DNA from 3 places in the Streptomyces sp. NPDC007088 genome. Region 2 is predicted to be linked to each of the others. Evidence: riboswitches for the same ligand, from Rfam matches in the RefSeq annotation. Region 2 holds a riboswitch; each other region holds the start of a gene.
The links. Region 2 has a riboswitch for cyclic di-AMP ahead of ACFYMP_RS02695 (M23 family metallopeptidase). Riboswitches for the same ligand answer to the same signal wherever they lie in the genome.
Positions count from the first base shown of each region.

Region 1: another riboswitch for cyclic di-AMP. It lies ahead of ACFYMP_RS24695 (M23 family metallopeptidase); the one in region 2 lies ahead of ACFYMP_RS02695 (M23 family metallopeptidase).
Region 3: another riboswitch for cyclic di-AMP. It lies ahead of ACFYMP_RS07685 (transglycosylase family protein); the one in region 2 lies ahead of ACFYMP_RS02695 (M23 family metallopeptidase).

Region 1 covers NZ_JBIAFO010000017.1:129,426-138,761, reverse strand. Annotated here, with positions in the region: gene lhgO (L-2-hydroxyglutarate oxidase) at 1-695, shown strand, start outside; gene trmB (tRNA (guanosine(46)-N7)-methyltransferase TrmB) at 942-1,841, shown strand; gene ACFYMP_RS24705 (PrsW family intramembrane metalloprotease) at 2,046-3,392, shown strand; gene ACFYMP_RS24700 (aldo/keto reductase) at 3,453-4,397, opposite strand; gene ACFYMP_RS24695 (M23 family metallopeptidase) at 4,529-5,671, opposite strand; cyclic di-AMP (ydaO/yuaA leader) riboswitch at 5,684-5,823, opposite strand; gene ACFYMP_RS24690 (PP2C family protein-serine/threonine phosphatase) at 6,038-7,477, opposite strand; tRNA gene ACFYMP_RS24685 (tRNA-Met) at 7,662-7,735, opposite strand; gene ACFYMP_RS24680 (ABC transporter permease) at 7,829-9,336, opposite strand, start outside.
Region 2 covers NZ_JBIAFO010000001.1:605,239-614,574, reverse strand. Annotated here, with positions in the region: gene ACFYMP_RS02705 (M16 family metallopeptidase) at 1-1,011, shown strand, start outside; gene ACFYMP_RS02700 (M16 family metallopeptidase) at 1,032-2,417, shown strand; cyclic di-AMP (ydaO/yuaA leader) riboswitch at 2,717-2,868, shown strand; gene ACFYMP_RS02695 (M23 family metallopeptidase) at 2,881-3,669, shown strand; gene ACFYMP_RS02690 (GntR family transcriptional regulator) at 3,874-4,551, shown strand; gene ACFYMP_RS02685 (hypothetical protein) at 4,968-5,270, shown strand; gene ACFYMP_RS02680 (N-6 DNA methylase) at 5,358-6,365, shown strand; gene ACFYMP_RS02675 (hypothetical protein) at 6,362-6,886, shown strand; gene ACFYMP_RS02670 (DUF4192 family protein) at 6,883-8,532, shown strand; gene ACFYMP_RS02665 (DUF6349 family protein) at 8,584-9,171, shown strand.
Region 3 covers NZ_JBIAFO010000003.1:455,448-464,783, reverse strand. Annotated here, with positions in the region: gene ACFYMP_RS07705 (exopolyphosphatase) at 1-37, opposite strand, end outside; gene ACFYMP_RS07700 (DUF501 domain-containing protein) at 34-573, opposite strand; gene ACFYMP_RS07695 (septum formation initiator family protein) at 688-1,170, opposite strand; gene eno (phosphopyruvate hydratase) at 1,335-2,621, opposite strand; gene ACFYMP_RS07685 (transglycosylase family protein) at 2,996-3,745, opposite strand; cyclic di-AMP (ydaO/yuaA leader) riboswitch at 3,750-3,926, opposite strand; gene ACFYMP_RS07680 (transglycosylase family protein) at 4,112-5,215, opposite strand; gene ACFYMP_RS07675 (cytochrome P450) at 5,368-6,603, opposite strand; partial or broken gene ACFYMP_RS07670 (Uma2 family endonuclease) at 7,034-7,369, shown strand; gene ACFYMP_RS07665 (nucleoside triphosphate pyrophosphohydrolase) at 7,360-8,364, opposite strand; gene ACFYMP_RS07660 (SurA N-terminal domain-containing protein) at 8,495-9,178, opposite strand; gene ACFYMP_RS07655 (protein kinase) at 9,321-9,336, opposite strand, start outside.

The DNA.
Region 1 (9,336 bases), on a different contig from region 2:
TCGACACGGCGGGCACCGGGGGCGGCCCGGGGCGCCGCGAGGTGCTGCGCGCGCGGGTCCTGGTGAACTGCGGAGGGCTGCACAGCGACCGCCTGGCGCGGCTGGCCGGGGACGAACCGGGCGTGCGGATCGTGCCCTTCCGCGGCGAGTACTACGAGCTGACCCGGCCGGAACTGGTGCGGGGCCTGGTCTACCCGGTGCCCGACCCGGCCTTCCCCTTCCTCGGCACCCATCTGACCCGGGGCGTCGACGGGAGGGTGCACGTCGGGCCGAACGCGGTGCCCGCGCTGGCCCGCGAGGGCTACGAGCGGGGCCGGGTCGTGCCCGGCGAGCTGGCGGCCACCCTGCTGTGGCCCGGCAGCAGACAGCTGGCCCGGCGGCACTGGCGGTACGGCGTGGGCGAGCTGCACCGCTCGCTGTCGAAGCGGGCCTTCACCGCCTCGGTGCGCCGGCTGCTCCCCGAGGCCACGGAGGCGGACCTGCGGCCCGCCCCGGCGGGGGTCCGCGCCCAGGCCGTCCTGCGGGACGGCACCCTGGCGGACGACTTCCTGATCCGCGAGGCCCCCCGCGCGGTGCACGTCCTGAACGCCCCCTCCCCCGCGGCGACGGCGGCCCTGCCCATCGGCCGCGAGATCGCCCGCCGCGCCCTGAACCTGCTGGGCACCGCGCCGGAGCGGATACCGGTGGGGCGCTGAGCCCTCGGCCCGGGAGCGGGCCGGAGGCCGACGGGGAGCGGGCCGGAGACCGAGGAGCGGCGGGGCGGAGACCGAGGGGAGTGGGGCGGCGGGTTTCCGGTGGCCCCCGTCCGGTTCCGTAGAATCGACGGCATTGTGTCCGAGTACGCCAGCACCAGCCCCAGCAGCCCGAGCGGCCCCCCGGCCGTGCCCGCCCCCGACGCCGCGAGCGGCCCCGCCCCGGTGTCGGCCGTCGCCGCGGCGTCCGTGCCCGCGGCGTCCCTGCCCGGATCGGCCGAGTCCGCCCGGCACGCCCCGTCCACCGGTTCCGCCGAGCCGACCGGTTCCGCCGAAACCGCCGGGCCGGAGTCCGGGCCCGCGGTGCGGCGTTCGCGCGGCCAGGGCCGGATGTTCGTGGAGGGTGCGGGCCCGGCCGCCGATCCGGCCCGTTCGCACAGCGAGCGGCGCATCCGGAGCTTCCAGCCCCGGCGCAGCCGGGTCACCGCCTCGCAGGAGGACGCCCTGCGCCGCCTGTGGTCCCGCTGGGGCCTGGAGGTGGACGGCTCGGGCGTCCTGGACCTGGAGGCGCTGTTCGGTCCGCTCCCCGTCGTCCTGGAGATCGGTTTCGGCATGGGCGAGACGACGGCGCGGATGGCGGCCGCCGACCCCGGCACCGGCATCCTCGCGGTCGACGTGCACACCCCGGGCCAGGGGCACCTGCTGGGCCTCGCCGAGCGGGCCGGGGTGGAGAACCTGCGGGTGGCCAACGGCGACGCCGTGATCCTGCTGCGCGACATGCTCGCCCCCGGCGCCCTGCACGGGGTGCGGGTGTACTTCCCCGACCCGTGGCCGAAGGCGCGCCACCACAAGCGGCGGCTGATCCAGCCCGCCTTCCTCGACCTGGCCGCCCACCGCATGGCGCCCGGCGCCGTCCTGCACTGCGCGACCGACTGGGAGCCGTACGCCGAGCACATGCTGGAGGTGCTGTCCGCGCACCCCGCCTTCGACAACACCGCCCCGGACGGCGGCTGGGCGCCGCGTCCCGCGTTCCGCCCCCGTACCCGCTTCGAGGGCCAGGGCCTCGCGAAGGGCCACGTCGTGCGCGACCTGCTGTTCCGCCGCAACGACGCCCCGGTGCCGGACCCGGTCCGCGCGGAGGCTGGTTAGGGTCGCCGTGTGACCCACAGTTCTCCGCGTCCGGGGGAGCGTGACCCCGGGCCGCGGTGGCCGCGGCGGCGGGGCCCCGGGGGACCGCCCGGCGCCCCGTACCCGGCGGCGCCGCGAGCCGCGGCCCCCGGCCCCGGGGGACCGGCTCCCGCGCCCTGGCGTCCGCGCTGGTGGCAGCGGCGCGCGGTGAAGGCGGGGGCGCTCGTGCTGCTGCTCGCCGTGTCGGGTCTGGTGATCCTCGCGCTGGTGCGGCAGCAGACGGGCACCCGGGGCTTCTTCGTGGGCCTGGGCCTCGCGGTGCTGCCCGTGCCCGCGCTGATCCTCGTCTTCCGGCTGCTGGGCCGGGTGCGTCCGGGGCGCCGGCGCGGCCAGGTCTTCGCGTTCGCCTGGGGCGCCTGCGCGGCGGCGCTCATCGCGATCGTCGCGAACGGTTTCGCGACGCGCTGGATCGAGACGGCGACGGCGGACCGCGCGCACGCGAACACGCTGGGCGCGACCGTCGTCGCCCCGATCGTGGAGGAGAGCGCGAAGGCCGCCGCCGTCCTGCTCGTGGTCCTCTTCCGCCGACGGCAGATCATGGGCGTCGTGGACGCCGTCGTGTACGCCGGGGTCACCGCGGCCGGCTTCGCCTTCACCGAGAACATCCTGTACCTCGGCAACGCCTTCGGCACCGACCACGTCGAGGGCCGGCACGGCCTCGGTTCGGTGACCCTCGCGACCTTCTTCGTCCGCGCCGTCATGTCGCCGTTCGCGCACCCCCTGTTCACGTGCCTGACGGGGGCGGGCTTCGGCCTCGCGGCGCTGCGCCCGGAGCGGCGGCGCGCGCCCCGGGTCCTGCTGCCGCTCGCGGGACTGCTGCTCGCGATGGCGCTGCACGCGACGTGGAACCTCTCGCCGTCCTTCGGCCCGGACGGCTTCCCGCTGGTCTACGGCACGGTCATGGTCCCGGCGCTCGGCCTGCTCACGTGGCTCGTGCTGTGGCACCGCCACCGGGACCTGCGCGCGGTCCGCGAGGAACTGGCGCCCTACGTCGCGGGCGGCTGGTTCCTCCCGCTGGAGCCGCCCGCGCTCGCCTCGACGCGCTCGCGCCGGATCGCCGCCGAGTGGGCCGCGTACCACGGCGACCGGCACGACGTACGGACCGTACGCCGCTACGCCGCCACCGCGACGACCCTCGCCCTGCTGCGCCGGCAGGCCGCCGTGGAGCAGGCGGCGGGCGGCCCCGCCGGAGGGGAGTTCACGCGGCGCGAGCGGGAGCTGCTGGACGCGCTGGCCGAGGGGCGCGACCTCGCCGGTCCCGCCTTCGCCTACACGTGGCGCGTCGCCCCGCCCCGCTCCCACCGGCACCTGCCGGTCCCCGCGGCCTGGAACACCCCGGCGACGGCGCACGGGTACGGGTACGGGCAGGGCCACGGGCACGGCCCCGCGCCCCACGGGAACGCGTCCCCCTCGCCGTACGGGGAGCCCGCGCGGTACGGCGAGGCAAACCCCTACGCCGCGAACCCGCCCCCGCCCCCGGACGCGCCGCGGCCCGCCACCGGCCAGACGTAGGACGTCGGCCGGGGCGGGCCGGGTGGTGCGGGGGGCCGGTCGCGGGGCCGCGCCGCCGCCTCAGGCGGAGGCGGTGGTGAGGCGGCTCAGCTCGTCCTCGGTCAGTTCCAGGCCGGCGACGGCGACGAGCGCCTTGAGCTGCTCGGGGGTGCGCGCGCTGGCGATCGGCGCGGCCACGGTGGGCTGGGCGGCGAGCCAGGCCAGGGCCACGGTCGCCACCTCGGCGCCGTGCGCCTGGGCGACCTCGTCGAGGGCGGTGAGGACCTTCTGCCCGCGCTCGGTCTCCAGGTGCTTCGCGGCGCCCTCGGCGCGCACGCTCTCCACGCTGGTCCCCGGGCGGTACTTGCCGGTGAGGAAGCCGGAGGCGAGCGCGAAGTAGGGGACGGTCGCGAGTCCGGCGCGCGAGGCGACGTCCTGGAGGGCGCCCTCGTAGGTGTCGCGCGAGACGAGGTTGTAGTGCGGCTGGAGCGCGACGTACTTGGCCAGGCCCTCGCGGTCGGAGAAGTCCAGGGACTCCTGGAGACGCTCGGGCGAGATGTTGGACGCGGCGATCGCCCGGACCTTGCCGGCCCTCACGAGTTCGTCGAGGGCGGTGATGATCTCGCCGACCTCGACGGAGGTGTCGTCGAAGTGCGTGTAGTAGAGGTCGATGTAGTCGGTGCCCAGCCGGCGCAGGGAGGCGTCCGCGCCCGCCTTGACGGTGGCGGGGGACAGCCCCTTGAAGTCGGGGTGGGAGCCGACCTTGGTGGCGATGACGACGTCGGAGCGGTTGGAGCGGGCCCGCGTCCACTCCCCGATGATCGTCTCGGACTCGCCGCCCTTGTTGCCCGGGACCCAGTGCGAGTAGGCGTCGGCGGTGTCGACGAAGTTGCCGCCGGCCGCGGCGTAGGCGTCCAGCACCGCGAAGGACTGCTCCCGGTCCGCGGACCAGCCGAACACGTTGCCGCCCAGGGACAGCGGGAAGACGTCGATGCCGGAGGAGCCGAGTGTGCGCGTGGAGGTCATGTGCGCTCTCAACGCCGGGAACGGCATCGCTTATTCCGGATACCGCCGCCCCGTACGCCGCCCACCGCCTCTCGCGCGCGGACCGGGGCCCGGCGGGACAGGCGGTACCCGGCGTGCGGGGCGGCGCCGGATCAGGGGTTCTGCCCCCTGCTGCGGAGCCAGCCCATCGGGTCGATCGCGGCGCCGCCGCCCGGGTGGACCTCCAGGTGCAGGTGGGGCCCCGTGACGTTCCCGGTCGCGCCGACGCGGCCGATGACGTCGCCGGTGGTGACCTGCTGGCCCGCGCTCACCGAGATCGAGGACTGGTGGCAGTACCAGAGCTCGGTGCCGTCGTCGAGTTCGAGGACGGTGCGGTAGCCGTAGGCGCCGGACCAGCCGGCCTCCTTGACGGTCGCCGAGTGGACCGCCTTGAGCGGGGTCCCGGTCGGCGCGGCGAAGTCGAGCCCGGTGTGGTGGCCGGAGGACCACATGGAGCCGCCGTCGCCGAAGTGCGAGGTGAGGGTGTAGGAGGCGACGGGCAGCGTGTAGCTCCTGGCGAGCCGCGCGAGCCGTTCCTCCTCGGCCTTGGCCTTCGCTTCGGCCTCCGCCTTCGCCCTGGCCTCGGCCTGTGCCTTCTTCCGCGCGGTCTCGGCCTTCTTCTGCTCGGTGGCGGCGTGCTCGGCCGCGGCCCGCGCGGCGGCGGCCTCCGCGGCCCGCTGAGCGCTCCGGTCGGCGCTGTCGGCCTGGGTCTCGGCCTGGGTGAGGATGCGGGCGCGCAGGGCCTCACCGGCGTCGGTGGTGCCCTGGTCGAGATCGGCCTGGGTGACTCCGGCGCTGGTGAGCGGGGAGGCGGCGGGGTTGGCCGCGAGCTGGGCGGGGGCGTCGCCGTCCTCGCCCGCGACGTCGTCGATCAGCGTGCCGACTCCGGGCAGCGACCTGGCCTCCGGCAGGGCGTCCTTGACGTCCTTGAGCTTCGGGAAGGACTCGGGAAGCGACAGCTGGACCTTCGGCTTCTCCTGCGCGGTGGCGATACCGCCGGCGCCGACGGCCGCGAGGACGCCGACTCCGAGGACCGTCGAGCTGCGCGCGAGACCGCCGCGCTGCCTGGCGACGCGGTGCCGGCCGCGCACCGGGACGACGGTCTCCTCGGTCGGGTTCCACTCCCCGGTGCCGGGCTCGGGCACCGGGCGGGGGCCGGAGCCCCCGTCGGGGCCGGGGCCGTGGGCTCTCCCGGAGTCGTAGAAGGAGGTGGGGGCGGACCCGGTGGGAGCGGGGGCAGGCGGGTTGGACGCCACGAGGGCGGCACTCCTTTCCTTCCTTCTCGCCTACCGGGTTAGCTGACGGGTTCGGAGCAGGAAGGTCTCCTACGGACACCAGGACGCGATGTCCGATTCACCCCAGGAAGTTGGTTCCCCGGTTCCCTCGCGGGATTCGGCGCGTGCGCGCGGAGCCGTCGCTGTTGACGGCTGGGACGACCGCGCTGCGTTATCGAACGTTAATAGACACGAGGCGTGGATTCCAAGCCGTTCCCGTTGATCATTACGGGCTCCGGCCTGGGCTTAAACGGACATGGGGCATCCGATCCGGACGAGTTGACCGCCCATCCGGAGGGGGCGGAAAACTGACGGTGCGTCAGTTGTTATGGAAGCGCGTCCACCTTCTCACCCTCGGTGACCACCCTCGGACGATCCGTGCGGACCATGCCGGCCGTCCGGTCCCGGGTGCTGTGCGGCGTCGGCGCTCTCCTCCCGAAGGCGCTCCGGAGCGACCGCGGCGGCCCCGGAGCGCGGACGGCGTACGGCGAGCAGCGCCATGTCGTCGGTCGTGGCGCCGCCGGTGTGGTCGCGCACCTCGCGCGTGAGGGTCCTGAGCAGGGCCGCGGGATGCTCGAAGACGCGTCCGCGCAGCCGCTCGACGGGATCGTAGAAGCGGCCCCGGGTGTCGCGCGCCTCGGACAGCCCGTCGGTGTAGAGCAGCAGCATCGCGCCCGGCGGGTACTCCGTCTCCTCGGCGCGGTCGGGCCAGGTGCCCAGCTCCCCCATGCCGAGCGGCAGGGCGTGCTCGCCGGGCGAGAGGACCAGGACCCGGCCGTCGTGGTGCAGCAGGAGCGGTTCGGTGTGCCCGCGGTTGACGACGCGCAGGACGCCGCCGCCGTGCGGGATCTCGACGAGCACGGCGGTCGTGAACCCCTCGAAGGCGTCGAGCGCGCGGCGCCGCGCCCCCTCCCGGGCGAGCGCCCGCTCCAGCCGGGCGGCCACCCCCTCGATGGTGGACTCCTGCTCGGCGGCCTCCCGGAACGCGCCGATCACCACGGACACGGCCTCGACCGCGCCGAGCCCCTTGCCGCGCACGTCGCCGAGGACCATGCGCACGCCGTGCGGGGAGTCCTGCACGGCGTAGAGGTCGCCCCCGATGAACGCGTCGGCCTCGGCGGCCTCGTACTGCGCGGCGATGTCGAAGCCGCCGATCCGGCCGGGCGGCACCGGCAGCACGGCGCGCTGCGCCGCCTCGGCGACGTGCTGCACGGAGGCGAGCTGACGGCCGCCGTGCCGGATCACCAGATTGATCAGCGCGGCCAGGAGACACACGACGGCCACCGTGATCAGTTCCATCACGAACGCCGCGGTCGAGAGGTTGTGCTGGGCGAGGTGCAGGACCGTCGCGAGCACGAGCCCCGCCACCCCGGTCCCCACGGTGACCACGAGCCCCGAGAAGGGCGCGGCGATCAACGGGGCGGCCGTGAAGAAGGGGGCGGCGAAGTAGGTGGGCGGCGCCGTCAGCCCGAAGACGAAACCGGCGGCGAGCAGCAGGGGCGGGAGCGCGCGCACGACGGCCCGCGCCCACCGGTCCCGCCTGCCGCGCCCGCCCAGGACGAGCGGGGGCGGCGGCGGGACCGGCTTGTAGTCGGTGCGGGGGTCGTCGTCGGCAGGACCGGAGGAGGCACCGCCCCCCTCCGCCCCGGCGAAGGACCCGGCGTCCTGGCCGGGCCCGTCCCGGCCGCCGACGGCGCCGTACTCGCCGGGAACGCGGTCCGCACCGCCCGTGCCGGGGGCGCCGCGCTCCTCGGGAGCGCCGTGTTCGTCGGGCTTTCGCGTCCCCACGGCTCGCCTCCCGCCCGCTCTGCGCCCCGCTCCTGCCGTTTCCGTGCTCTCCTCACGTTTCCCCCCAGGAGCGGCTCCGGCTACTTGGGGGCGGCCGAGCGGGTACCGCCCCCGGGAGAGCCGACGGGGACACACGAAAACGCCGGAAGCCCGGTGCACGAATGCACCGGGCTTCCGGTTTTAGTAGCGGGGACAGGATTTGAACCTGCGACCTCTGGGTTATGAGCCCAGCGAGCTACCGAGCTGCTCCACCCCGCGTCGGTAAACACAACTATACGCCATGCCGGGGACGCCCCCGACCACGTGCGGCTCCCTCCGCCGCGGGCCCGGCGCCGCGCCGTCCGGGGCGCCTCACAGCCGTACGAGGGTGACTTCCGTGGCCTTCACGCTGGTCCACACCTCGGTGCCCTCGCGCAGTCCGAGTTCGGCGGCGGCGGCCGGGGTGATCTCGGCGAGCAGTTCCGGGGCGCTGCCGGCCCGGCCCGCGACCAGGACGCGCAGCCGGCTGCCGAGAGCGGTGATCTCGCGGACCGTGCCGGGCCAGACGTTGCGCGGACTGCCGGCCGGCCGTTCCCGGTGGACCGCGACGGCCTCGGGCGCGACGACGGCGAGCGCGCGCAGGCCCGGCCCCGCCGGCGGCCCGGTCTCCCCCGGGTCCGCCGTCCCGGCCGCGAGGAGCGTCCCGCCGCCGTCCAGCGCCAGCGCGCCGTCCCCGGTGAGCGTGCCCGGCCACGCGTTGCGCCCGAGCATCCGCGCGACCCACGCGGAACGCGGCCGCCGGGCCACCTCGGCGGGCGGCGCGTCCTGGAGCGCCCGCCCCTCGTCGAGGACGAGCACCCGGTCGGCGAGCGACACGGCCTCCACGGGGTCGTGCGTGACGACGAGGCAGACCCCGCCGAACCCGTCGAGGTGCCGGCGCAGGGTGTGCCGTACCCGGGCCCGCGTCGTCTGGTCGAGCGCGGCGAGCGGTTCGTCGAGCAGGAGCAGCCGGGGCCGGGCGGCGAGGGCGCGGGCGAGCGCGACGCGCTGGGCCTGGCCGCCGGAGAGCTGGGCGGGGCGCCGGTGCGCGAGGTGCCCCACGCCGAGCCGGTCGAGCCACAGCCGGGCTTCGCGTCGCGCCTCGGCCCGGCGCACGCCGTGGGCGCGCGGCCCGTACGCGGTGTTGCCGAGGGCGCTCAGGTGCGGGAACAGGGCGCCGTCCTGCGGGACCCAGGCCACGCCCCTGCGGTGCGGGGGCAGGCCGGTGACGTCCCGGTCGCCCAGGCGCAGCCGCGCGTGCGCGCGGGGGGTGAGACCGAGCAGGGCGCGCAGCAGCGTCGTCTTGCCCGCGCCGTTGCGCCCGACGACGGCGACGGTCGTACCGGGCGCGGCGTCGAGCGACAGCTCGGTGTACCCGGTGACCTCGGCGTGCAGGGCGTACGGCCGCGCGGCCCTCCCGGGGGCGGCCGGATCGTCCTGCCCCGTGCCGCCGAGGCCGTCGCCGGGCTCCGCGCCGGCGGCGGCCGGCTCCCCGAGCACGGCGGCGGGTTCCCCGGGGACGGCGGCCGGTTCCCCGGGGACGGCGGCCGGTTCCCCGGGGACGGCGGCGGGGGGACCGTGCCCGCGGCTGCCGCCGCCCGTCGTCCACCGGCCGCGCAGCCCCACCAGGACGGCCATGGCGATGGCGAGCAGCAGCAGGGACACCGAGGTCGCGGCCTCCGGGGAGTCCTGGAGCAGGAGGTAGACCTGGAGCGGGAGGGTCTGGGTCGTCCCCGGCAGATTGCCCGCGAAGGTGATCGTGGCCCCGAACTCGCCGAGGGCCCGCGCCCAGGTCAGCGCGGCGCCCGCGGCCAGCCCCGGGGCGACCATCGGCAGCGTGA
Region 2 (9,336 bases):
ATGGGCTCCCTGCTCACCGCGCTCGACCTGGAGTCCCTGGACAACCAGCGGGCGGTCGTGAAGAACGAGCGCCGTCAGCGGTACGACAACGTGCCCTACGGCACCGCCTTCGAGAAGCTCACCGCGCTCTCCTACCCCGAGGGCCACCCCTACCACCACACCCCCATCGGCTCGATGGCCGACCTGGACGCCGCGACCCTGGAGGACGCCCGCGCCTTCTTCCGCACGTACTACGCGCCGAACAACGCGGTCCTCTCCGTCGTCGGCGACATCGACCCCGAGCAGACGCTGGCCTGGGTCGAGAAGTACTTCGGTTCCATCCCCTCCCACGACGGCAAGCAGCCCCCGCGGGACGGCTCGCTGCCCGAGGTGATCGGCCGGGAACTGCGCGAGGTCGTCCGCGAGGAGGTGCCCGCCCGTGCCCTCATGGCGGCCTACCGCCTGCCCGAGGACGGCGGCCGCGCCGCCGACGCCGCCGACGTCGCGCTCACCGTGCTCGGCGGCGGTGAGTCCTCGCGGCTCTACAACCGCCTGGTGCGCCGCGACCGTTCGGCCGTCGCCGCCGGGTTCGGCATGCTGCGGCTGGCCGGCGCCCCCTCGCTGGGCTGGCTCGACGTCAAGACCTCCGCCGAGGTCGAGATCCCCACGATCGAGGCGGCCGTCGACGAGGAGCTGGCCCGCTTCGCCGCGGAGGGCCCGACCGCCGAGGAGATGGAGCGCGCCCAGGCCCAGCTGGAGCGCGAGTGGCTCGACCGGCTCGGCACCGTGGCCGGCCGCGCCGACGAACTGTGCCGCTACGCCGTCCTGTTCGGCGACCCGCAGCTCGCGCTGACCGCCGTCGGGCGGGTCCTCGACATCACCGCCGACGAGGTCCGCGAGATCGCCGCGGCCCGCCTGCGGCCCGACAACCGCGCCGTCCTCGTCTACGAGCCCACCGCCCCCGAGGGCGACCCCGCCGCGCGGGACGAAGCCGCGGACACCGACCAGGACGAGGAGGCGGCACAGAAGTGAGCGACGCCGTACAGAGCACCATGGAGTTCCACCCGCGGCCCCAGCCCGGCACCGCGAAGCCCTGGGCCTTCCCCGCACCCGAGCGCGGCACCCTGCCCAACGGGCTCACCGTGCTGCGCTGCGACCGCCCCGGACAGCAGATCGTCGCCGTGGAGGTCCTGCTCGACGCCCCGCTGGACGCCGAGCCGGCCGGTCTCGACGGGGTCGCCACCATCATGGCCCGCGCCTTCACCGAGGGCACCGACAAGCACTCCGCCGAGGAGTACGCGGCCGAACTGGAGCGCTGCGGGGCGACCCTCGACGCCCACGCCGACCACCCCGGCGTCCGCATCTCGCTGGAGGTCCCGGTCTCCCGGCTGCCCAAGGCGCTCGGCCTGCTCGCCGACGCCCTGCGCTCCCCGGCCTTCGCCGACGCCGAGATCGAGCGGCTCGTGGCCAACCGTCTCGACGAGATCCCGCACGAGGCGGCGAACCCGGCGCGGCGCGCGGCGAAGGAGCTGTCGAAGCGGCTCTTCCCCGCCGACAGCCGGATGTCCCGCCCCCGCCAGGGCACCGAGGAGACGGTCGCCGCGATCGACTCCTCGGCCGTCCGCGCGCTGTACGAACGGCATGTCCGCCCGGCCACCTCGACCGCCGTCGTGGTCGGCGACCTCACGGGTGTGGACCTCGACGCCCTGCTCGCCGAGACCCTCGGCGCGTGGACCGGGAACACCGCCGAGCCCCTGCCCGTGCCGCCGATCACCGCCGACGACACCGGCCGCGTCTACATCGTCGACCGTCCCGGCTCCGTGCAGACCCAGCTGCTCATCGGCCGGATCGGCGCCGACCGGCACGACCGGGTCTGGCCCGCGCAGGTCCTCGGCACCTACTGCCTGGGCGGCACCCTGACCTCGCGTCTGGACCGGGTCCTGCGCGAGGAGAAGGGGTACACCTACGGGGTGCGCGCCTTCGGCCAGGTGCTGCGCTCGGCCGCTCCGGCCGCGGGCAGCCCGGTCGCGCCCGGCGCCGCGATGCTCGCCATCAGCGGCTCGGTGGACACCGAGTCCACCGGCCCCGCGCTGGAGGACCTGTGGAACGTCCTGCGGGTGCTCGCCGCGGAGGGGCTGACCGACGCCGAGCGGGAGACCGCCGAGCAGAACCTCGTGGGCGTCGCCCCGCTCAAGTACGAGACGGCCGCCGCCGTCGCGGGCACCCTCGCCGATCAGGTGGAGCAGCAACTGCCCGACGACTTCCAGGCCCAGCTGTACCGCCGGCTGGCCGAGACCGGCACCGTCGAGGCCACCGCCGCCGTGGTCAGCGCCTTCCCGGTCGACCACCTCGTGACGGTCCTGGTCGGGGACGCCGCGCAGATCGCCGAACCGGTCCGCGCCCTCGGTATCGGCGAGGTCACCGTCGTCGAGGGCTGAGGCCCGCCCGGCACGACGCGGTCCGCTGACGCGGACTCAGGGCCCCGGTGTCCTTCCCGGAGAGGGAGGGCGCCGGGGCCCCGCCGTGTCCGTGACACTCCGTCCGGCGCGGGCGTTCCCTTTCGTCCTGTGCCGGAGGCTCTTCCGCCGCCTCCTGCCCCCATGTCCCGAATGCCGCATGACGCCCTGTCTGTGCTGTGGCGTGCGCTACAAACCACCGGTTCCGTTTGTTGCGGCCCTGATGTCCCGTTTAGCGTCGGTCCGGCTGTTCGTCAGGCACCCGTCGCACCAGCGGCACCGGGCAGTCATCGCCGAGTCCCGAGGCGCGAGCCGAGGGAGCCGGGGACCCAGGTTCCACTGGGGTGAATCGGCCACCGCCCGGCGGTGGCCGTAGGAGACCTTCCTGCTCCGAACCCGTCAGCTAACCCGGTAGGCGAGAGGGAAGGAAAGGACCATCCACTCCATGGCGTTCACGCGCCCCTCCGGCAAGCACCGTCGTCCCAGCCGCGGGAGCAGGGCCGGTGCCCGCGCCGCCTCGGTCGCCGCGCTCACCACGACCGGCGTCGTCGGCGGTCTCGCCGCCTCCGCTTTCGCCGCCGAGGCCCCCGCCGTCCACGACACCGGGCTGACCCGGGCGATCACCCTCGACGACAGTCTCGCCGAGGAGATCGCCACCCAGGCCGCCCTCCAGCACGCCGCCGCCGAACAGGCCGAGGCCCAGGAGAAAGCGGCCGCGCAGGCCAAGAAGGACGCCGAGGAGGCCAAGCGCAAGGCCGAGGCCAAGGCCAAGCGGGAGCGGGAGGCCAAGGAACGCGCCGCCCGTGCCGCCGAGCGTGAGCGCCTCAACGCCTTCGTCGCCCCGGTCGACGGCTCGTACGTGTCCACCGGCTACCAGGCCGGCAGCTCGCTGTGGGCCTCCGGCAGCCACACCGGTATCGACTTCCACGCGGCGAGCGGCACCAGCGTGCACGCCGTGGGCGCGGGCACCGTCGTCGCGGTCGACTGGGGCGGCGCCTACGGCAACGAGGTCGTCCTGCGCATGCAGGACGGCACCTACACCCAGTACGGGCACCTGACCTCCGCGACCGTCTCCGTCGGGCAGAGCGTCAGCGCCGGACAGCAGATCGCGATCTCCGGCTCGACGGGCAACTCGACCGGGCCGCATCTGCACTTCGAGGCCCGTACCGGCCCCGACTACGGCTCCGACATGGACCCCGTCGCCTACCTCCGCGCCCACGGCGTCCACGTCTGAGACGCGGCGTCCCCTCGCGCCGCTCCGCTTGCCCGCAAGGCCCCCGGTCACCCCGGGGGCCTTGCGCGTGTGCGGGGTGGCTTTCCGGCCAAAAGATATCCATGGAATGCCGTCTCCCATCGGAAATTCACGCCTGTTCTAATAGAGTCACTGAACGGGCGTCAATCGACGGCGTTTCGCGGGGATTAAAGCGGAGGTCGGTCCATGAGCATTCCGGCGCACTCGGTATGCACCGCCATCCGGGACGACATCGTCTCCGGTGTGTACGAGCGCGGCAGCCGGCTCACCGAGGAATTGCTCGCCCGCCGGTACGGCGTCTCGCGCGTCCCGGTGCGGGAGTCGCTGCGCACCCTGGAGGCCGAGGGGTTCGTCGTGACGCGCAGGCACGCGGGCGCGCACGTGGCCGAGCCCTCCGAGCAGGAGGCCGTCGACCTGCTGGAGATGCGGCTGCTGCTGGAACCGCTGTGCGCGGCCCGCGCCGCCCAGCGCCGCACCGACGCCCACCTCAAGGTGCTGCGCGGGCTGGTCAGACTCGGCCAGGAGCGGGCCCGGCGCGGCCAGGACGAGGACCTGCGGTCCCTGGGCGGCTGGTTCCACGAGACCCTCGTGCAGTCCTCCGGCAGTGAGGCGCTCACCACGCTGCTGACCCAGCTACGGCACAAGATCGTCTGGATGTGGACCGTCGACTCCCCGGCGCGGCCGCAGGAGTCCTGGGCCGAGCACGGCGCGATCGTCGACGCGGTGGCCCGCGGGGACGCCGAGCGGGCCAGGACGCTGACCGCGCAGCACGGTGAACGGGCCCGGCAGGCTCACCGGCTGCGCGGCACGGAGCGTGTGAGGTCTTCGCAACATGCCGTAAACACGGTGGGCGGCCGACATTAACAATTGCGCCGTATACAAAGGTGGGTAATGCGGGGGTCTCTTTGTCGTGCCCGTAATTCCGGGGCCGAATGCGAAGGGCTCCCGGCGACCCCTGCGCGTTTTCCGGACTTCTCGTCCGAGGTGGTGTCCCTCTGCGACCGAATTCTTACGGAAAACGTTCTGCCGCCGCACGGGAGACGCCGGGGGGGGGGGGGGGGGGGCCCGCGGGCCCCCCCCCCCCCGCCGCGGCGGGGGCCCCCCCCCCCCCCCCACCGGGGGGGGGGGGGGGCGCGGCGCCCGGGCGGGGGGGCGGGGCACCCGCCCGGCCCCCCCCCCCCCCGCCCCCCCCGGGCCCCCGCCCCCCCCCCCGCCCCCCCCCCCGGGGCCCGGGCCGCGGGGGGGGCGGGCCACGGCCCCACCTGAAAGGCGCCACCCTCATGAAGCTCCCCGTAGACGACGTCACGCTCGCGTCCTGGTCCACGCTCCTCGGCCTCACCGACAAGCAGACCGCCGCGACCCTCGAAGACATCGAGAAGACCCTCCGCCAGGGGTACGAGTACCGCCCCGACGAGCTGCGCGACGCCACCTTCGACCAGCTCATAAGCGACATGGACAAGGACGAGGCCGCCCTGATGTTCCTCATCAGCGGACTGCGCCAGGCCGGATACCCCAACGCGGCCTACGACATCGAGGTACGCGGCATCTTCGCCACGCTCAGCTCCCTCCAGCACACCGGCTGACCTTCCCCTCACACCCGCTCACCGCCCCGGCCGCGCACCGCGCACCGGGGCGGTCCCATGCGCGCCCGCAGAAAGGATTCCGCCGTCGTGAGCGACGACTTCCTGCCCCGTGCCGCGGCCCCGACCGCCGCACGGCCCGCCCCCTCGTGGGCGAAGAAGCCCCCGCCCAAGTCCAAGACCCGCACCACCGGCAAGATCACAGCCCGCCGCTACGCCGCCCCGCGCGACCCGCACGAGCACGCCCGGAAGATCGCCGAGAACGTCCTCGACGCCTGGTATCAGTCCTTCGGCGGCAGCAGCATCGACGTCCCCCTGGGCACCGTCGCCGGGCTCTCCCTGCTGCGCAACCTCCCCGGACTCGCGGACTGGGTGCTCAACCTCGCGCCCGAAGACCTCCCGCAGCTCCTCAAGGAGATCTACCTCGGCCACTGGATCAACCGACCCGACCTCATCAACCGCGCGATACGCCTGCACGACTGGGCCTGGAACCCCGAGCCCGACAAGCAGCAGCTCCGCGCCGTCCACGCCGTCACCCGCGCCGCCATCAACACCGGCCTGATGGACCTCACCGGCCACGACGACGTCTGGCGACGCTCCGAAGCCGACGTCCTCAGCCCCCTGCTCACCGGCCTCCGGCACAAGAGCGACAAGAAGTGGCGCGGCGAGTACCACACGCCGGCGTGCATCACCGACCTGATGGCCAACATCACCGTCGACAAGGACTTCGCGAAGCCGGGCATGTCCTTCCGCGAACCCGCCATCGGCTCGGGCACGATGTTCCGCTCCGTCGCCGTCCGACTGCGCGACCTCGGCCTCGACCCGCACGACTTCCACTGGTACGGCAACGACATCGACGCGCTGTCGGCCGGATGCGCCGCCGTGAACGCGATCATCTGGGACCTCGGTCCGCGCTGCCTCATCGGCTGCGCCGACTCGCTCGCGCCGGAAGACGACTACGCCAAGACCCGCGCCGAAGCCCTCGAAGCCTTCGAGGAGCGCGATCGGCACCTAGAAGCCGCCCACTCGCTCGCCGCGGTCCGCCGCGCCTTCGACCTGGTCGACGAGCTGATGCCCAGCAAAGAGCCCGTCGCGTGACCGGCACCTTCGACCGCCCCGGCACCACGCCCGTCGTACGCCGCCGACGCCCGGCCTTCGCCGCGCCCCGCGACGAGATCGACGTACCGCCCATCGACCAGATCGCCCCGCCCCTCGACCCGCCCTGGCGCAAGGAGGACACCGACACCCCCGACCGCAAAGCCCTCTACCTCCACCCCGACGGTCACAGCGTCGGCCTGCGCATCCAGTCCCGCGGCTTCGCCATCCAGACCTGGATCACCGCAGGCCCCGACCTGCCCCCGCTCCCCGACACCGCGACCGCCGCCGAACAGGCCGAGGCACAGGCCGCCCGCGACGCCCGGCTCCAGCCCGGCCGCACCTGGCACGCCGTCCTCAACACGCGGACCAGCAAGGCCCTGGCCACTGACCTCGGCGCACTCGTCCGAGACCGCCTACTCCCTGCCCTGACCAACAAGCCGCGCGGCATCCCCGCCCCGCCCCCACCCGCCCGCATCGGCCAGTCCGACCCCACCCCGACCACAGAAGGAACCCAGAAGTGAGCCCCGACAACACCGTGCAGGTCACCAGCCTGCCCAACCTCGCCGAGATCCTGCCGTACCTCCTCGGCCACTACCCCGACGACAGCATCGCCTTCCACGCCCCCGGCGAGAACTTCACCGACGGCCCGAGCATGACGTGCCCCCTGCCCGACGACCCCGCCGAGTGGAAGGACACCGCCGAACTCGCCGCCCGCCAGTTCGTGGCGTACGCCCACGACCGTGGACACAACCCCGACCAAGGCGTCATCGTCTACCTCTGCCGCGACCCGCGCCCCAACGAGACCCCGTGGGACACCGCCGCGCTCCTCGCACCGGTCACCGACTGGATCACGAGCACCCTCCTGAACGAGCGCGCCTGCGTCCTCCAGACCATCGGCCTGGTCGCGAACCGCTGGTGGGCCTACGAGTGCACCACCGACGGATGCTGCGAGGGCGAACCGCTCCCATCTGCCGACGACCCCACCAGCGTCGCAGCACAGATGGCCCGCCTCGGCCGCACCCCCGGCCCTCGCACCCGCGACATCGTCAAGGAGTTCCGGGCGGCGGCCCCCGCTGACGTCGACTTCCTCAAGGCCCTGGACACGGCCGTCGACCAGTTCAACACCCGGTGCGCGACCAGCGCCGGACGCGACTCCACACTCACTTCGACCTGCGCCCAGATCGAGGCGGCCGTCAGCCAATTCCGGGCCGGAGCGACCACCCTCAACCGCAACTTGGCCACACAGCTCATCGTCGGTCTGCACGACGACGGCGCCGTGGATGCCGGCATAGCGCACACGGACGACGACGACCTTCCCCACGCCCGAAACCTGTGGGCCTACCTCGCCCGACACTGCGCCGAGCCATTCACACAGGAGGCCGTCCCCGCACTGACGCTGTACGCCTTCGTCGCCTGGCGGCAAGGCGACCTCATCGCCGCCCGGCTCGCCCTCCGCGACGCGCTCACCACCGACCCCGAATACGAACTGGCCGTCGGCGTACTCCACGGCACCATCGACGGCGAGGACCCCCGCGACTTCCGTACCGCCGTCCGAGAGACCTACGACCACCGCATGGCACACGTCCAGCACGCAGTCCAGGTCGCCAGCGAGTACAGCCCCGTCACCGACAGCACGGCGCACCGCCACCGCGAAGCCCTCGACACCGCCACCGAGTACCACGCCGCGCAGTCCAGCACCTACCGCGGACAACTCCTCGCCCGCTACGGCACGATCGACATCATCGGCGGAGCCCTGGCCGACTTCCGCAACGGCCCCCCGCAGCTCATGGACGAGATCGCCGCCCGCATCATCCTCGGCCTCCAGGACCCCAGAGCCCGAGACGCCGCCCTGTCCACCGGCGACGAGAACGACCTCCCCGTCGAACGGCAACTGTGGGGCTACCTCGCCCGACGCTGCGTACCCCCGCACACCGACAAGGCCCCGCCGCTCCTCGCCCTCCTCGGCTGGGTCGCCTGGCGGCAGAACGACACCGTCACCGCCAGCCACGCCTTCTCGGACGCCCTCGACATCGACCCCCACTACAGGCTCGCCAAGCACATGCTCGAAGGCATCCGCTCCGAATACGACCAGGACGAGTTCCTGGCGATCTTCCGCGCAGCCGACCAGCGATTCGCCGCAGGCCGCGCCGACCTCGACAACCTCTGACCCCACGGCGGCCCCGGCGCTTCGCCGGGGCCGCCCCCACCCGGAGACCTCATGCCCACCCCTTCCGACGAACCGCGCGGCGCAGTCGCCCGCCACACCGCATACCTGCCCCACTTCTGGGACAAGGCCACGAACTCCCGGCCGATCTGGCGCATCGACTGGGGCCAGCCCGGCTTCAGCCAGCGCACGCCACCCGAGCCCACCTCCGACCACCGGCCCACCGTCCTCGCCCGCTCCTGGGAACGGCCGGCCCCCGACGGAACCGGCGAGACCTGGCCCTACCTCCACCGCGGGGCGTGCCTCGGCTGCACCTGGGAGGGCCCCGACCGTCGCCGTACGGACGAGGCCGTCGAGGATGCCCACGACCACACCCACCCCGGCTGGCGCGACCTCCCGGCCGTACCCGAGCACCAAGGACGCCGCTGGCTCACGCACGTCCAGCGCCTCTACCCGGACGGGTGGTTCGACCGAGGCGGACCCGTTCGTACAGTCCGGACCGGGATCGAAAAGCGGCACCGGCCCGGAGCAGCACCGGGCGGCGGCTACGACCTCGCCGTCCAGCCGCCCAGGAGGAACGACACGGTCACGGCGATCCCAGATGTGCTGCCCCTCGACTTCAGCAGCGCGGAGGCAGCCTGAACGGGGTACTGCGCGCTACGCTGGAGAACGGCGGCTGACCTGCGAAAAGCCGCTCCGCTCCACCCCCGGGCACAGGGGGCGGAAGCCCGCTTCGCCGGTAAGGCACTCCGCTGCGTGTGAGTTCAGATCCTCGCCCGCCCGTACTGCGCAACCTGCGGCGATGCC
Region 3 (9,336 bases), on a different contig from region 2:
AGTTCGTACCGCAGTCGATCGCCGCGACCCTCGTCACTTGCCCTCCCCCTCGGCCGTCGCGCACAGGTCCGCGCACGGGCCCTTCGCCCACCACTCGGGGAGCATCGCGAGGGCCTCGTCGCCGAGCGGGTTGACGCCCGGCCCGGCCGCGAGCGAGTGCGCGACCAGGACGTGCAGGCACTTCACGCGCTCCGGCATACCGCCCGCGCTCGGGAAGCCGGTCAGCTCCTCGATCTCGTCGCGGCGCCTGAGGTAGTCCTCGTGCGCGGCGCGGTAGGCGTCCGCGAGCTCCGGGTCACGGCCGAGGCGCTCGGTCATCTCGCGCATCACGCCGTTCGCCTCCAGCGTGCCGATCGCGGAGGCCGCGCGCGGGCACGTCAGGTAGTACAGCGTGGGGAACGGGGTGCCGTCGGGCAGCCGGGGCGCCGTCTCCACGACGTCCGGGAGCCCGCAGGGGCAGCGGTGCGCGATGGTGCGCAGCCCGCGCGGCGGACGGCCGAGCTGCTGCTTGAAGGCGGCGACATCGGCCTCGGTCGGCTCGGCGGGCGCGGTGGGCGGCGGGGGCGTGTCCATGCGGGGCTTTCTCTCGTACGTGCGACGGCGGGGGCCTGGCGGGCGGGGCCGGCTCGGTGCCGTCCCGTTCCCCCAGTATCGCCGCAGGGCGGCGGCGCGCCGTCCCCGGGCGGTTCAGCGGTCCGAGGCGTCCGCGCGGTCGATTCCGGTGAGCAGGTTCGCGTACCAGGCGCGGTGCGAGACGGCGCCGCCGGGCTGCGGGCCCTGGAGCGCGGCGCCCCGGACCAGCGCGGTGTAGCCGGTCTCGCCGGGCAGCACGTAGTGGAGGCGTTCGCGGATGCGCTGGCGGGCGTAGGCGGGGTCCTCCCAGCGGGCCTTCTCGTCGCGCAGCCGCTCCACGTTCGCGCGGTGCTCGCGCAGTTGCTCGCGCATGTCGGCGATCTCGTTGCGCTGCGAGACGTACTGGCGCATCGGGTAGGCGAGCGCGACGACCAGCGTGCACAGGACGAGGACGAGGAGGGCGGCGCGCCCGGTCAGCCGGGAGCGGCGGGCCTGGCGGCGGGACTGGGAGCGGTAGACGCGCGCGGCGGTCTGCTCGCCGAGTGCCCGCAGCCGGGTGGCCGTGGAGAACCGGTCCCGGTGGTCCCTCGCTGGCATCGTGCCTCCCCGTGCACCCGTGAAACGCGCGGACGTCCTGAACACGCGTACGTCCCCGCACACGGTACGGGACCGGGTGCGGGGACGTACGGAGGCCGTGCGCCCCGGGGCGGGCCGTCAGCCGGGTGCCGACGGACATCGCGCGGGCGCGGGGGCCCGGGGGCTCAGCCCTTGAAGCGCGGGAACGCGGAGCGGCCCGCGTACACGGCGGCGTCGTCGAGGATCTCCTCGATGCGCAGGAGCTGGTTGTACTTGGCGACGCGGTCGGTGCGGGCCGGGGCGCCGGACTTGATCTGGCCGCAGTTCACGGCGACGGCGAGGTCGGCGATCGTGACGTCCTCGGTCTCGCCGGAGCGGTGCGACATCATGCACTTGAAGCCGTTGCGCTGGGCCAGCTCCACGGCGTCCAGGGTCTCGGTCAGCGAGCCGATCTGGTTGACCTTGACGAGCAGGGCGTTCGCGGAGCCCTCCTCGATACCGCGCGCCAGACGCTCCGGGTTGGTGACGAACAGGTCGTCACCGACGAGCTGGACCTTGTCGCCGAGCTTGTCGGTGATGGTCTTCCAGCCGGCCCAGTCGTCCTCGTACAGCGGGTCCTCGATGGACACGAGCGGGTACGCGGAGACGAGCTCCTCGTAGTACTCGGTCATCTCGGCGGCCGAACGCTCCTTGCCCTCGAACAGGTACTTGCCGTCCTTGTAGAACTCGGAGGCGGCGACGTCCAGGGCGAGCGCGATGTCGCGGCCGGGCACGTAGCCGGCTTCCTTGATCGCTTCGAGGATGAGGTCGAGGGCGGCGCGGTTGGACTCCAGGCTCGGGGCGAAGCCGCCCTCGTCGCCGAGGCCCGTGGACAGCCCGCGCTGCTTCAGGACCTTCTTGAGGGTGTGGTAGACCTCGGAGCCCCAGCGGACGGCCTCGGAGAAGGACTCGGCGCCGATCGGCGCGATCATGAACTCCTGGATGTCCACGTTGGAGTCGGCGTGCGAGCCGCCGTTCAGGATGTTCATCATCGGCACCGGGAGCAGGTGCGCGTTGGGGCCGCCCAGGTAGCGGAAGAGCGGCAGGTCGCTGGCCTCGGAGGCGGCGTGCGCGACGGCGAGGGAGACGCCGAGGATGGCGTTGGCGCCGAGCGAGGACTTGTCCGGGGTGGCGTCCAGGTCGAACATCGCCTGGTCGATCAGCCGCTGCTCGGTGGCGTCGTAGCCCACCAGCTCCGGGCCGATCTGCTCGATGACGGCCAGCACGGCCTTCTCGACGCCCTTGCCGCCGTAGCGGTTCGCGTCTCCGTCACGCAGTTCGAGGGCCTCGAAGGCCCCGGTGGAGGCGCCGGAGGGCACGGCAGCGCGGCCCGTGCTCCCGTCGTCGAGGCCGACCTCGACCTCGACCGTGGGGTTGCCTCGGGAGTCCAGGATTTCCCGGGCTACGACGACGTCGATGGACGGCACGAGCATCTCCTTCGTGGGATGTGAAGCAGGAAGTGCGGGGTGCGTGAGCACCTTGCGACATGAGCCTAACCGGCTCGGGACCCGAGGCCCCCCGAAGCCCGCCCGCTAAGACGAAACGACCGGACGCAAGGGACATCGGGCGCATATCCGGCGCGTCGCCGCCGGGGCGGGTGAGCATCTGAGCCGTCCGCCGTGACACATGAGCCCGCCGTTGAGCGGGGCGGCGCACGGACGAGCCGGGCGGCCGGAACGGACCCCGCCCCGGCACGCGCGGGGGACGCGGGCCGGGGCGGGGCGGCCCCGAGGGGCCGGGTGGCCCTGTGGGGCCGGGGCCCTGGGGGTGGGCCGGGGAGCGGCGGGCGCGGGGCCCGCCGGCCGGGTCAGCTCAGGTGGAGCTGCTGGCCCGGGTAGATCAGGTCGGCGTTCTTGACGATGTCGTCGTTGAGCTGGAACAGCTTGGACCAGCCGCCGGAGACGTGGTGCTTCTGCGCGATCTCGCTCAGCGTGTCGCCGGTGACGACCTTGTACTCGCCGTCGCCCTTGGGGACGATCTTGCCGGTGTCGGTCGTGACCGTGCCGGTCGTGGACTTGGGCGCGGCCTTCGGGGCGGGCTTCGGCGCGGCCTTGGGCTGCGGGGCCGCCTGGCGCTGCTGGCCGCGCGAGGCGGCCTGGCCGTCGGTGTGCTGCGGGGCGGCCTGCTGGGACTGCTGGCCGGAGGAGGAGCCGCCGGTGCTGACGCCCGGGTCCACACCGTCGTTGGTGAGGCCGCCGGCGCCGGCGCAGGACCAGGCGCCCGGTCCCTGCATGGCGAGGAGCTTCTCGGCGGTGGCTATCTGCTGGCCCTTGGTGGCCAGGTCGGCGCGCGGGGCGTACTGGGTGCCGCCGGCGGCGGCCCAGGAGGACTGGTTGAACTGGAGGCCACCGTAGTAACCGTTGCCGGTGTTGATGGACCAGTTGCCGCCGGACTCGCACTGGGCGACCTTGTCCCAGGTCGAGACGGAGGCGGCGGAGGCGGTGCCTGAGGCCATCAGCGGGACGGCGATGGCGGCGCCGGTGACACCCGCGAGGGCGACGACCCGGGTGGCCCTGGAAGAACGACGGTGCTTGTTGCCCTTGCTGGAAAACAGCATGAAGAGGTCTCCTCACCGACGCCTACGAGGTGAGCTGTCGGGTTCGGGCCCGTGAGTTGCCCGGCCGTGCGACCTTGCGCACGACTTCACCCCGAGCCCCGCGCACCGCCCGGATCTCTCCGGACGGCACGCGGGGCGCAAACCTTGGGTCCCCCGCTCCTGCCTTCGGCGCTCGACGCGACGACTGTCCCGCACGGTCGCCGGCAGGATTCGGCGTGACGGCCATGGGGGCTCCCGGTGGGGAGCGGAGACGACGTTAAGCAAGAAACAACCGGAACTTCAAAGACGATCAGGGCTGTTGAGACTCATGTCTCACTTGCCCTCAACCGGACAAAGGGGCTCGAACCCTGACACCCTCTTGTCCGGTTATTGACCCGAATCCACACCAAGATCCAGGCTCTGGCCAGGGAGGATGAGGTCGGGGTCGGCCCCGACGACCTTCTTGTTCTCCTCGTACAGCGCGGTCCAGCCCTCGGGGAGCTCGTGGGCGTCCGCGATGGCCCAGAGACTGTCGCCCGAACGCACCGTGTACGTCTTGTCCTTGGTGGCGCCGTTCGCCGACCTCTGCCCGTTTTCTCCCCGCGAGGCGTGGAGTTCGCCGGCCGGGGAACGGTCCACTCCGGCGGCGGCCGGGTCCTGGGTGTCCGCGTCGCCCGGCTCCCGGTCCGTCGCGTCGCCGGAGACGGGCGACGCGCCGTCCTCCTCCTCGCGCGAGGAGGGCTCGCCGGAGGGGCTTTGGGTGTCCTTCTTGGCGTGGCGGCCGGAGGGCTTGCCGGAGGCGTCGCCCCCTTCCTCCTTCGCGGAGGGGGAGGCACTTGACTCGGCGTCCGGTGCGGACGTTTCGTCCGAGGTGCCCGGCTTGGCGTGCTTCGAGGTCTTCTCGGGCGACTTCGGCACCTCGGCGCTCTCGTCACCCTTGGCGTCCTTGGCGCCCTTGTCCTCCTTGTCGGACTTCTCCGCTTCGGGGGACTCGTCGGTCTTGCCGGACTCCGCCTTCTTCGCGGGGTCCCCGGAGTCCGAGGGCTGCGCGGAGGGCGAGGCGGGGACGGTCGAGGTGTCGCCGACACCCGCGCCCGCCGCGTCGTCGGTGCCGCCGTCCTCACGGGTCAGGCCCGCTCCGACAGCGCAACCGGGCCAGGCGGACGGGCCCTGGGCGGCGAGGATGCGCTGACCGACGAGGATCTGCTGGGCGCGCGTGGCCATGTCGGCGCGCGGGGCGAGGTCGAGACCGCCGTTCGCCTCCCACTCGTCGTCGGAGAGCTGGAGGCCGCCGTAGTAGCCGTTGCCGCTGTCGGCGCTCCACGAGCCGCCGGTCTCGCATTCGACGAGGCGGTCCCAAGGGCCCTGGTCCGCGCTGGCGCCGGTCGCGCCGAGCAGCGGGATGGCGATGGCCGAGCCGGTCACTCCTGCCGCGACGACAAGGGCCGGGGCCTGGCGGGGGCGTCGGTGACGGCCGTTCCCGGAGAGCATGCGGTTGCCTTTCGCGTGACAGCTGGATCGGACGTGAACGTAGCCGGATTCGAATGCCTGTCACAAGTCGATGCAGCCCTGATCACACGAACATCACATTTTTGACGTCGGTTCAGGTCGCACGAGCTGCCACATCACGGGTAAGTGGGGTATTACGCGCCGCCGTCCGGGGCAGGAGTGACGGGAGTGAAGCGGACGGGCAGGGTGCGCAGCCCCCGCATGATGAGGCCGCCGCGCCAGCGCAGCTCCTCGGGTTCGGCGTCCAGCGCGAGGTCCGGAAGGCGGGTCAGCAGCCGCTCCAGCGCGGTCCGCCCTTCGAGGCGGGCCAGCGGCGCGCCGAGGCAGTAGTGGATGCCGTGGCCGTAACCGAGGTGCTGGTTGTCGCGGCGCGCGAGGTCGAGCGTGTCGGGCGCGGTGAAGCGCTCCGGGTCGCGGTCGGCCGCCGCGAGCACCACGAGTACGGGGTCCCCGGGCGCGATGTCCTGCTCGCCGACGCGCAGTGGCGCGGTCGCGTACCGCCAGGTGGCCAGTTCCACCGGGCCGTCCCAGCGCAGCAGTTCCTCGACGCCGGTCGCGAGCAGTCCCCGGTCCCCGGCGGCCAGGGACGCCTGGAGGCGGGCGCGTTCCTCCGGGTGCCCGAGCAGGGCCAGTACGCCGTTCCCCACGAGGTTCACGGTCGTCTCGAAGCCGGCGAACAGGAGGATGAAGGCCATCGCGGCGGCCTCGTTCTCCGTCAGGTGCTCCCCGTCGTCGGAGGCGCGGACGAGGTCGGAGATGAGGTCGTCGCCGGGGTCGAGGCGTTTGCGGTGGATGAGTTCGGCGAGGTAGCCGCGCATCTTCCTGACGGCCCGGCCCACTCCCCCGCGCGGTCCGCCGCCGTGCCGGATCATCATGCCCGCCCAGTCGCGGAAGTCGTCCTGGTCCTCGCGCGGGACGCCGAGCAGGTCGCAGATGGCGTAGATGGGGAGCGGGAAGGCGAACTCGTGGATGAGGTCCGCCTCCCCCCTCTCCGCGAACCCGTCGACGAGGGCGTCGGTCAGTTCGCGTACCCGAGGCTCGAAAGCGGCGACCCGGCGCGGGGTGAACGCCTTCGACACGAGGCGGCGCAGCCGGGTGTGGTCGGGCGGGTCGATGTTGAGCAGGTGCGTCATGAGTTCGGCCTTGCGCTCGCCCGGGATGCCGGTCTTGCCCTTGGCGTGGGCGGACTCGGCGTGGTGCGCCGGGTTCTTGGACAGCAGGGGCTCGGCGAGGGCCTGCCGGGCCTCGGCGTACCGGGTGACGAGCCACGCCTCGACCCCGCTGGGCAGCCGGGTCCAGCGCACCGGCGCGTGCTCGCGCAGCCAGGCGTACGCGGGATAGGGGTCGGCGGCGAACTCCCGGCTGAACAGCGGCGGGGTCGGGCCGGGTACCGCGAGGGGGCAGGCGGGGGCGGTGGGGCCGTCCGGGGCGTCCGTGGCGGCGGGGCCGTCCGTGGCGGCGGGGCCGTCCGTGGCGGCGGGGCCGTCCGTGGCGGCGGGGCCGTCCGGGGTGGCGGGGCCGTCCGGGGTGGCGGGGGCGTTCTCGGTCACCGGTCGACGGTACCGGGCCGGGCGGGGGGCTCCTTCGGCGCTGCCTCCGTCCGTGCGGGCCCGGCGGCGTGGACTCCCGTGCGCGGCTTTCACTCTTTCGTATATACTTGCGGCATATGCCCCAGGTAGGCTCTTGAGTACGGCCATACTCCGTCCGCAGACCGATTTCCACATGGCCGTGCTACGGCTGCTGGAAAACGCGCTGTTCGACCAAGTACCGGACGACCTGTAACTCGACAGAGACAACCGGCCGGAGCCCGGCCTGATGCTCGTCCCCTGGGCTGCCCGTACGGGCCCCGCTCAGACTTTCCACGAACCCGCCGACATCCTGCTCGCCGTCGAAGTCGTCTCGGCGGAATCGGCAGAGCGGGATCGGCGGATCAAGCCACGCAAGTACGCGGCAGCGGGCATCAGGCACTTCTGGCGGGTAGAGGGAGTCGATGGCCGCCCCGTCGTCTACGTCCACGAGGCGGACCCGGCCACGGGCGTCTACGCCCTGACCGGAATCCACCACGACCGGCTGCGGGTTCCCGTACCCGTCGCGCTCGACATCGACCTTTCTCTGCGCCGCCCCCCTCAGCCCTGACGGCCCTCCGCCGCCAGGATCGCGTCCCGGTACGCGCGTGCCGCGCCGCGCAGGGCGGCCTCCGGGTCGACGCCCTCGGCCTGGGCCTTCGCGGCGAGGGCGAGCAGTTCGTAGCCGATACCGCCGCCGGGGCCGGTGGGCAGGTCCACGTCGAGGGCCGCCGTGCGGGCGCGGGAGTGGAGTTTCGCGGCGAGGGACAGGGCGGGCTGGCCCAGCGGTACGCCCTCGGTGACCGAGGTGCGGCCCTTCTCCTCGGCCTTCCTGCGCAGCCACAGGGCGCGGACGTCCTCGGGGGTCTCGGCGCGCTCCTCGCCGAAGACGTGCGGGTGGCGGTGGACGAGCTTGTCGACGATGGCGCCGGCGACGTCGTCCACGGAGAAGGGCTCCTCCGCGTCCTCCTCCGCGATCCGGGAGTGGAAGACGACCTGGAGCAGGACGTCGCCGAGTTCCTCGCGCAGTTCGGCGCGGTCCCCCGTCTCGATCGCCTCGACGAGCTCGAAGACCTCCTCCAGCGCGTACGGGGCGAGGCCCTCGTGGGTCTGGAGGCTCGACCACGGGCACTCGGCGCGGATACGGTCCATGACCTGCACGAGGTCGAGCAGGCGCGCGCCCGGCAGGTCGTAGGAGGCGGGCAGCAGTTCGAGTTCGGGCATCGCGAAGCGGCCGGAACCGGCCATCGCGGCCAGCTGGTCGGTCAGGCGCCGGTCCCCCGCCGCCTCGCTCTCCCCGCCGGGCCCGCCGGGCAGCACGACGACGGTCGAGCCGCCGGCGCAGAACTCGACCAGTTCCCGCGCCTCGGGCGCGTACCGCTCGACGGTGATCCCGGCCTCGCGCAGGTACGGGAGCTGGGGGTGGTCCGGGTCGGCGCACAGCACGCGGGCGGCGGTGCGCAGGGTGTCCCAGGCCGGCCAGGACAGGAGCCCGGGGGCGACCCGGTGGCTCGTGGTGAGCAGGACGATCCGGCCGGGCCCGGCGGCGGGGGTGGTTGCGTTCACCCCCCGAACGTAACGCAGTGGCCGCGCACCCCGGCGGGCGGCGGCGGGTACCCGGCCCACCGTGCCCGGCCCGCCCTGCCCGGTCAGCCCTGCTCGGCCCGGTCAGCCCTGCTCGGCCCGCCCTGCCCGGTCAGCTCTGTTCGGTGCCCGCCGGTTTCGAGACCTCGCGCAGCCAGGCGGGCTGGGTGTCGGCGCGGCCGCTGGTGCGCGCGTTCCACGAGCCGTAGCGCGGGTTGATGTCCACCTTCAGTTTCTTCCCGGCGACGGACAGCGCCTTCCAGAACGCGTCCTGCCCCTCCTTGGTGTTGGGGTCGGCGCCGAGCGCCCGGTAGAGCTTCTGCGCGGCGATCTCGGTGCGCAGGCTCTCGTCGAGGCGGGCGGGCGCGACCTCGTTCTGCTGGAGCCACGCCGTCTGGAGGGCCTTGTCGCCCCCGGCCTGCTGGGCGAAGGAGGCGCGCAGCCGCTGGACCTCGGCGCGGCTCACGGTGACCCCGGCGTCCTTCGCGGCGCGGTGCAGGACCCGGTCGCGGACCATGGACTGGAGGGTGAAGCGGGACAGCTTCCCGCTCTTGCCGACGATCTGCTCGTACGTCTTGGTGTCGGGGCTCGCGGCGCGCTGCGCCTCGCGGACCTCGCTGACCCGGCTCTCCAGTTGCGCGACGGTGATGCGCTGGCCGCCGACGACGGCCGCGGCGCCCGGGTGGGCCTCGCTTCCGCACGCGGACAGCAGGGGGACGCCGGCGAGCAGCGCGGCAAAGAGGGCGAGCCCGGTGGTGCGGCTACGGCTGCGGCTGGTGCGACGGCGGCTGTGCACGGGGAGCCTCCCAGAGATTGTGCTTCGGAGCACAAGCTTGCGGTGATCGATGTTAGGCAGTCGGCAGCCCGCGGGCTACCGCTTCGACCAACGATTCGCGGCCAGTTGTGTGGCGCACGGGGCGGTCCGCGCTGACGGGGCCTCAGTGGACGCGGCTC